2 regions of the Rhizobium sp. G187 genome follow, and region 1 is predicted to be linked to the other one. Evidence: riboswitches for the same ligand, from Rfam matches in the RefSeq annotation. Region 1 holds a riboswitch; the other holds the start of a gene.
What was found. Region 1 has a riboswitch for S-adenosylmethionine ahead of ACSV9I_RS18005 (O-succinylhomoserine sulfhydrylase). Riboswitches for the same ligand answer to the same signal wherever they lie in the genome.
Positions count from the first base shown of each region.

Region 2: it holds a riboswitch for S-adenosylmethionine, as region 1 does, so the genes downstream of both, metA (homoserine O-acetyltransferase MetA) here and ACSV9I_RS18005 (O-succinylhomoserine sulfhydrylase) in region 1, are expected to answer to the same signal.

Region 1 covers NZ_JBPUGM010000006.1:222,901-226,496, forward strand. The annotation lists gene apaG (Co2+/Mg2+ efflux protein ApaG) at 1-249, opposite strand, end outside; gene ACSV9I_RS18005 (O-succinylhomoserine sulfhydrylase) at 442-1,620, opposite strand; SAM riboswitch at 1,667-1,745, opposite strand; gene ACSV9I_RS18010 (2'-deoxycytidine 5'-triphosphate deaminase) at 1,819-2,916, shown strand; tRNA gene ACSV9I_RS18015 (tRNA-Gly) at 3,003-3,076, shown strand; gene ACSV9I_RS18020 (NADPH-dependent FMN reductase) at 3,084-3,596, opposite strand, start outside.
Region 2 covers NZ_JBPUGM010000004.1:400,077-403,672, reverse strand. The annotation lists gene ACSV9I_RS14370 (aldose epimerase family protein) at 118-1,128, opposite strand; gene metA (homoserine O-acetyltransferase MetA) at 1,259-2,188, opposite strand; SAM riboswitch at 2,277-2,354, opposite strand; gene ACSV9I_RS14360 (hypothetical protein) at 2,767-3,054, shown strand; gene ACSV9I_RS14355 (hypothetical protein) at 3,018-3,155, shown strand; gene ACSV9I_RS14350 (thiamine diphosphokinase) at 3,413-3,596, shown strand, end outside.

The DNA.
Region 1 (3,596 bases):
TTCATAGCTGTCACCAGGCTGGAGTTGCGGCTGTTCTCCAACCACCCCAGGGCCGCTGACTTCGTCCACCTGACCATTCTGGTCGGTGATATGCCAATAGCGATGGGTCAGGCGAACGGTCTGGCGCGAATGATTGGCAATCACGATCCGGTAGCCCCAGACATAGCGGCTGTCATCGGGGTCTGATTGTTCTTCGAGATAAAACGGTTCGACAAGAACCTCGATGTCTCGTGTCAACGCGCGATACATGGCCGCATCCTGCGAAAAAGGCCTGTGATCATCACAAGATGTGTCTTTGTCGGATGGCGGCAAGGCCGGCCCTCGTATTTCATCATCCGGCCATGGGATAACGACGCGACAGCTCCCGTCAAGGGCATATGATCGGCCGCGCTTCGAGGCGCGACCGGCTTTTTTTGGTTTCTGGCGCTCATTCGGCGCTGATCACAACCCTTTGATTGCCGCAGCCAGGTCGTCGAGCAGGTCCTGCGTGTCTTCGATTCCGCAGGAGAGGCGAACCGTGCCGCCGGAAATACCAAGCTCTGCCCGTGCCTCGTCGGTAAGGTTCTTGTGCGTGGTGGTCGCCGGATGGGTGATCAGGCTCTTCGCATCGCCGAGATTGTTGGAGATCTTGATGATCTCCAGCGCGTTCTGCAGCTTGAAGGCAGCCTCCTTGCCGCCCTTGAGCTCGAAGCAGACGAGCGTCGAGCCGCCAGTCATCTGCTTCGCGATAATGTCGGCCTGCGGATGGTCCTTGCGGCCGGGATAGATCACGCGGGCCACAGGGCTCTGTTCGGCAAGGAAGTCTGCAACCGCCGCTGCCGTTTGCGTCTGCTGCTTCACGCGCAAGGGCAGGGTCTCCATGCCCTTCAGCAAGGTCCAGGCATTGAACGGCGACATGGCCGGACCCGTGTGGCGGAAATAGTCGTGCAGGTTCTCGTTGATCCATTCCTTCGACGAGAGCACGACGCCGCCAAGGCAGCGACCCTGGCCGTCGATATGCTTCGTTGCGGAATAGACGACGACATGCGCGCCGAGTTCCAGCGGCTTCTGGAAGAGCGGCGTGGCAAACACGTTGTCGACGATCAGCTTCGCCCCGATCTGGTCGGCAAGCTTGGCCACGCCTGCTATATCAATGACCTCAAGCGTCGGATTTGTCGGGCTTTCGAGGAACATCACTTTGGTGTTCGGCCGGATCGCATCTTCCCAGTTCTTCAGGTCGCGCCCGTCGACAAGGGTGCATTCCACACCGTAGCGCGGCGCCAGCGTCTCGACGACGTAGCGGCAGGAGCCGAACAGGGCGCGGGCAGCAACGATATGATCGCCGGCCTTCACCTGGCAGAGAACGGCGGCAGCAACAGCCGCCATGCCGGATGCCATGGCGCGACTGTCTTCAGCGCCTTCGAGCAGGCACATGCGCTTTTCGAACATGTCATTGGTCGGGCTGCCGTAGCGGGCGTAGATATAGCCGTCATTCTCGCCCTTGAAGCGGGCTTCGGCTGCTTCCGAGGTTTCATACACGAAACCCTGGGTCAGGAAGATCGCTTCGGAGGTCTCGCCATAGGGAGAGCGCAGCGTGCCACCATGAACGAGTTTCGTTGCCGGGCGCCAGTTCTTGCTCATGCGGGTGCCTTTCAAACACAAAAAAAACCGGTCGCGAATACGGACCGGTTTTGTGAACCCGGTCTATTTAGCCACTTGTTTAACGTGGCTGCAAGCCGACCGGCCAAATCACCACGGGATAAGGCTGCCTTACGCCTTCGCAGGCCTTGCGTCAATTGGTGGGCTTTGGTTTTGTCGGCCCAAACAGGATTGAGAAAAATGACCATCAAGTCCGGGATTTTGTCCGACCGCGCCATCGGTGCCTTGTTCGGCCAGGGCCAGCTGAAAAGCGAGGCCATGCTCGACAAGGATCAGATCCAGCCCGCCAGTCTCGATCTGCGCCTCGGCGGCAAGGCCATCCGGGTCCGGGCGAGCTTCATGCCGGGCCGCAACAGCACTGTCGCCGAGAAGCTCGACAAGCTGACATTGCACGAGATCGATCTCGAAAATGGCGCGGTGCTGGAAACCGGCTGCGTCTACATCGTGCCCCTGATGGAAAGCCTCGATCTGCCGGCTGAAATCTCGGCTTCCGCCAATCCGAAGAGCTCCACCGGCCGCCTCGACATCTTCACCCGCGTCATGGTCGATTACGCCCAGGAATTCGACAAGGTGCCGGCCGGCTACAAGGGCCAGCTCTACCTGGAAATCTCCCCGCGCACTTTCCCGATCATCGTGCGCCGCGGCTCGCGCCTGTCGCAGATCCGCTTCCGCGTCGGCCATGCATTGCTCGGCGAGGCCGAGCTCTTCGAGCTGCACAAGGCCGAGACCCTGGTTGCCAGCGACATGCCCAATGTCTCCGGCGGCGGCATCGCGCTCTCGATCGACCTCAAGGGATCAGGGCCTCAAGGCTTGATCGGCTATCGCGGCAAGCACCACACGTCCGTCATCGATGTCGATAAGAAGGGGGCGCATGATGTGCTCGATTTCTGGGAGCCGCTCTACAGCCGTGGCGCCGATGAGCTGATCCTGGATCCCGACGAATTCTACATTCTGGTGTCGAACGAAGCAGTGCATGTGCCCCCGCTCTATGCGGCCGAGATGACGCCCTATGATCCGCTGGTCGGGGAATTCCGCGTCCACTATGCCGGCTTCTTCGACCCGGGCTTCGGCCATGCCCCTGCCGGCGGCTCGGGCAGCCGCGCCGTGCTGGAAGTCCGAAGCCACGAGGTCCCCTTCATTCTTGAGCACGGCCAGGTCATCGGCCGGCTCGTCTATGAACACATGCAGGAGCGCCCCGAAGGCCTTTATGGCACGGGCCTCGGCTCCAACTACCAGGCGCAAGGCCTGAAACTGTCAAAGCATTTCCGCCTGCCTTGAAGATCGGTGTGGAACCAAGGGCGTCCCGCTTTCGGCCGCCTGCCGCTTGACAGGCCGGCCGAACTGTTGGATTCCTCATCCCCGTCGCGGGTGTAGCTCAATGGTAGAGCAGCAGCTTCCCAAGCTGAATACGAGGGTTCGATTCCCTTCACCCGCTCCAATTCTCTTCACTTTTCCCCCGCAAACCGCGCAAACGCCGCCAGCAGATCCGCCAGGCGCTTGACTGTCGCCTCGTCGGTGAGATTGCCCTCGGCATCGAACAACGTATGCGCCTTTGACACCATCAGCCGCTTTTCCGAGAATGTCCGGCAGCCCAGCGTATGCAGAACGGGAAGCCAGGCATTCTGGCTGAGCAGCGTGCCGAAATTGCCAGGAGACGCGCCGACGAGCGCGAAGGGCTTGCCGCCAAATACTTTCGCGATATCGGAGGATGGGCGGGACAGCCAGTCGATGGTGTTCTTGAAGGCGCCGGGAATGCCGTTGTTGTATTCCGGCGTAAACAGGATCACGCCATCCGCGGCCTGGATCTTTTCCTTCAAAGCCGTCACGGCAGCCGGAATGCCTTCGGCCGCTTCCAGGTCGCCATCATAGAGCGGAACGCCGTGAATGCCCGCCGCTTCGATCGCGTACCCCTCCGCCGGCAGCCGGGTGGCCGCGTTCAATAGCGCCGTGTTCAGCGA
Region 2 (3,596 bases), on a different contig from region 1:
CTTCCAAAGACTGATAGGCATGAAACCGGCACCGCCGGGAAGTCGCCATTGTCGGCCCCGCACGGGGTCTGACCGAGGCCGGCTGCAGGCAACACCCGCAACCGGCAATATCGATCCTCAGCTCTTCGAGAATATATAGTCTGTTTCCTGGCGCAGGATCTCGCCTGGCCGCAGCACGGCGTTCGGGAAGTTCGGCTTGTTGATCGCGTCCGGCCAGATCTGCGTCTCCATGCAGAAGCCGGCAAAGGCGCCGTAACGGCGGCCTTCCAATCCCGGCACGGCAGGCGAGACCTTGCCGCCGGCATAAAATTGCACGCCCGGTTCGGTCGTGGCGATTTCCATGGTCACGCCGGAATTGACGCTGCGGGCAAGGGCCACGCTGCGTTTGCCCATCCGGGCGCTGGAAAAGCAGAAATTGTGATCGTAGCCGAATTGCTGTCCGTCTACGTCAAGGCGAATCGGCCGCATCTCGCGAAAATCGAAGGCCGTGTTCTCGACGGACTTGATTTCGCCGGTCGGGATCAGGCGCTCGTCGACGGGGGTGTAGTGATCGGCGGCAATCATCAGGTCGTGGCCAATGATATCGGGCCTGCCGTCAAGATTGAAATAGGCATGGTGGCAGACATTGGCGATGGTCGGCTTGTCGGTCACGGTCTCATAGATCACCGAGAAGATGCCGCCCGGCTTCAGGGCGAAGGTCGCGCGCGTGCGGGTGGTGCCGGGATAGCCGGCGCGGCCATCGGGATCCTCGATCTCCATGGTCACGCTATCGGCTGTGGTTTCGAGGATCGTCCAGTTCCGCCGGCCCATGCCGTCGGAGCCGCCATGCAGGTGCGTGACGCCTTTTTCATTGAGTTCCAGCTGGTAGTCTCTGCCTTCAAGCGAGAAGCGACCATTGCCGATGCGGTTGGCGCAGCGGCCGGGTGTCGCGCCGAAATAGGGCGAATGGTCGAGATAGCCGGCGAGGTCCTCGAAACCGAGCACCAGCGGTGCGTCATGACCCTCAAGGCGAAGATCCTGCAAAACGGCGCCGAAGGTGAGGATCGATGCCGTCAACCCACCGCCCGAGAGCACCACCTGCTCGACAGCCTCGCCCGTCGGCATCACGCCGAATACCTGCCTTGTCATGTCTTCCTCGCTTTGTCTTTCATGTCCGGCACGCGTGCCGATTTCCTCGCTGCCGTCTCGGTCCACCCGCAGACGAGCGCATTGCCCGCATCGCGACCTCAACGCTTCCGGTGGCGGTCGCTGACCACCGTCAACCTTGAAGGTCCTTGCCGATCTCGGCAAGGTCATAAGGCGTCATCTGGTAGATCTCGTTGATCCAGTTGCCGAACAGCAAATGGGCATGGCCGCGCCAGCGATTGAGCGGCGTCAGCGTGTCGTCATTGTGCGGGAAATAATTGTGCGGCAGCTTGATCGGGATGCCGGCCACCTTGTCGCGAAAGTACTCGTCCCCCAGCGATGTCGAATCATATTCGATGTGGTTGAACATATAGAGGCGGTTTGCCCGCTTCTCCTGGACGAGGCAGACACCCATTTCGTCTGATTCCAGCAGAATGTTGAGGTCCTTGACCTGTTCGATGTCCTTGCGGCGAACCTCGGTCCAGCGCGACACCGGCACCTGGAAGTCGTCGGAAAAGCCGTTCAGATAGACCGACGAGGGCGCCAGGTTGCGGTGACGATAGACGCCGAACGCCTTTTCCTTCAGCGCATGCTTCGGCACTTTGTGGAAATGGTGGATCGCCGCCATGGCACCCCAGCAGACATTCATCGTCGAATGCACATTGGTCTCGGTCCAGTCGAGGATCGCCGCGAGTTCCGGCCAGTAGGTCACCTCCTCGAAGGGCAGTGTTTCGACCGGGGCGCCCGTGATGATGAAGCCGTCGAACTTGCGGTCCTTAACTTCGTCCCAGGTCTGGTAGAACGAGAAAAGATGCTCTTCGGGGGTATTCTTCGCCTTGTGGCCACCGACGCGCACCAGGGTCAGGTCGACCTGCAGGGGCGATGCCCCGATCAGGCGGGCAAACTGGACCTCCGTCTTGATCTTGTTCGGCATGAGGTTCAGCAGGCCGATCTGCAGCGGGCGGATGTCCTGGCGGACAGCCATGGTCTCGGTCATGACCCGCACGCCCTCATTCACGAGGGTTTCAAAGGCGGGCAGTGTGTCTGGAATCCTGATCGGCATGTTACTCTCGACTTTCCTTGTCACGGCGGACACAGCCGCGGAAACAAAAATACCGGCAGCGCAGATCGCTACCGGTCCTCGGAAAGTCTTGATAACTCCCTCGGCCCTTTAGCGACTTATTTTACGTGGCTGCAAGCCGGCCGGCCAAATCACCACGGAACCTTATTCTATTTACGCCTGTCGAGGCGGCGAATCAATGGGGAGCTAAGCGGTCGAGCCGTCATGGCGAAGTTGCGCCTTCGCTCGATGCAGGTCTCATTGGCCCCTGCGTGATCTCGCCGTTCCCGGGTTCAAATGCGAGATAAAGCTTGTATTTCCAACCGGATCTGACAGGCTGTTTCCAACGTTCTTCTTCATGTGTCCGATTGTGAGCGCCCTATCCCTGCGAGGATGGATCCCCGGGTGCGGGACACAACCGACCTTCGCCTTCTACCAGACTTTGCCATCCGACAACCTGTGCCAGCGCTTTTGGTGCACTGACAGTCGGGCTCTTTATCAATCGACGGAAAAATCTGATCCGGCCGGCCACGTGTCCGCCGGAAGTTTATCGTGACCGCGGCCGGACCCGGAGGAGACCCATGAGCAAGCATAAATACGCCATTGGCGACATGATCGTCCTGAAGGACGGTCCTGTCCGTCTCGCCCGTGCAGGTGGTGCCTGCAAAGTGCTCGCCACCCTGCCGGAAACAGGTGGAAGCCGACAATACCGCGTGCGTTTCGACGGGGAGACCTTCGATCGTTGCGTTGCCGAAATCGATATCGATCCGAGCCGCAGCAAGGCATCCGCCCGCGCCCCTGCCACATCCACATTGAAGAAGGAGCAGACATCATGGCTAAAGGCCAGCAGCGTTCGAACCGCGAAGTAAGAAAGCCGAAGCAGGACAAGGCAAAGCCGTCGGCTGCGCCAGTCTCCACCTTCAGCACGCAGATCAAGAGTGCAGAGGCGGCAACGCCGAAGAAGCGCTGATCACACCAGATGCTGGCGGCGAGGAGCGCCGGTTGATGAGGCGGAGGCTGCCTTTCGCGGCCCCGCTCTTCTCGCGGCAGTCTCTTTCCATCCGTCGGATTTCCCATTTTGCATGAAGATCTGCCAGCTTCGCGCACGGCAGTCGGTCTTCCATGATCGCATCGCAGGCTTCGCGACAGCCAGGGCCTGCATAGGAGGGCCGCTTCCCGATGCGGAAGCGCTTTCCCTTCCCCTCCAAGATGCGCTAAGGGCTTGCCATGACCACATCCTCCTTCACCATCCTTCTCGGTGGCACGCTGACCGTCACGGAGCGCCTCAAGGCGTTGACGGCCGGCAGTCGCGTGATTGCCGCCGACGGTGGTATGCGTCATGCCGAGGTGCTCGGCTTGACGCCGGAATTGTGGGTCGGGGATTTCGACAGCAGCGATGCAGCGCTGATTG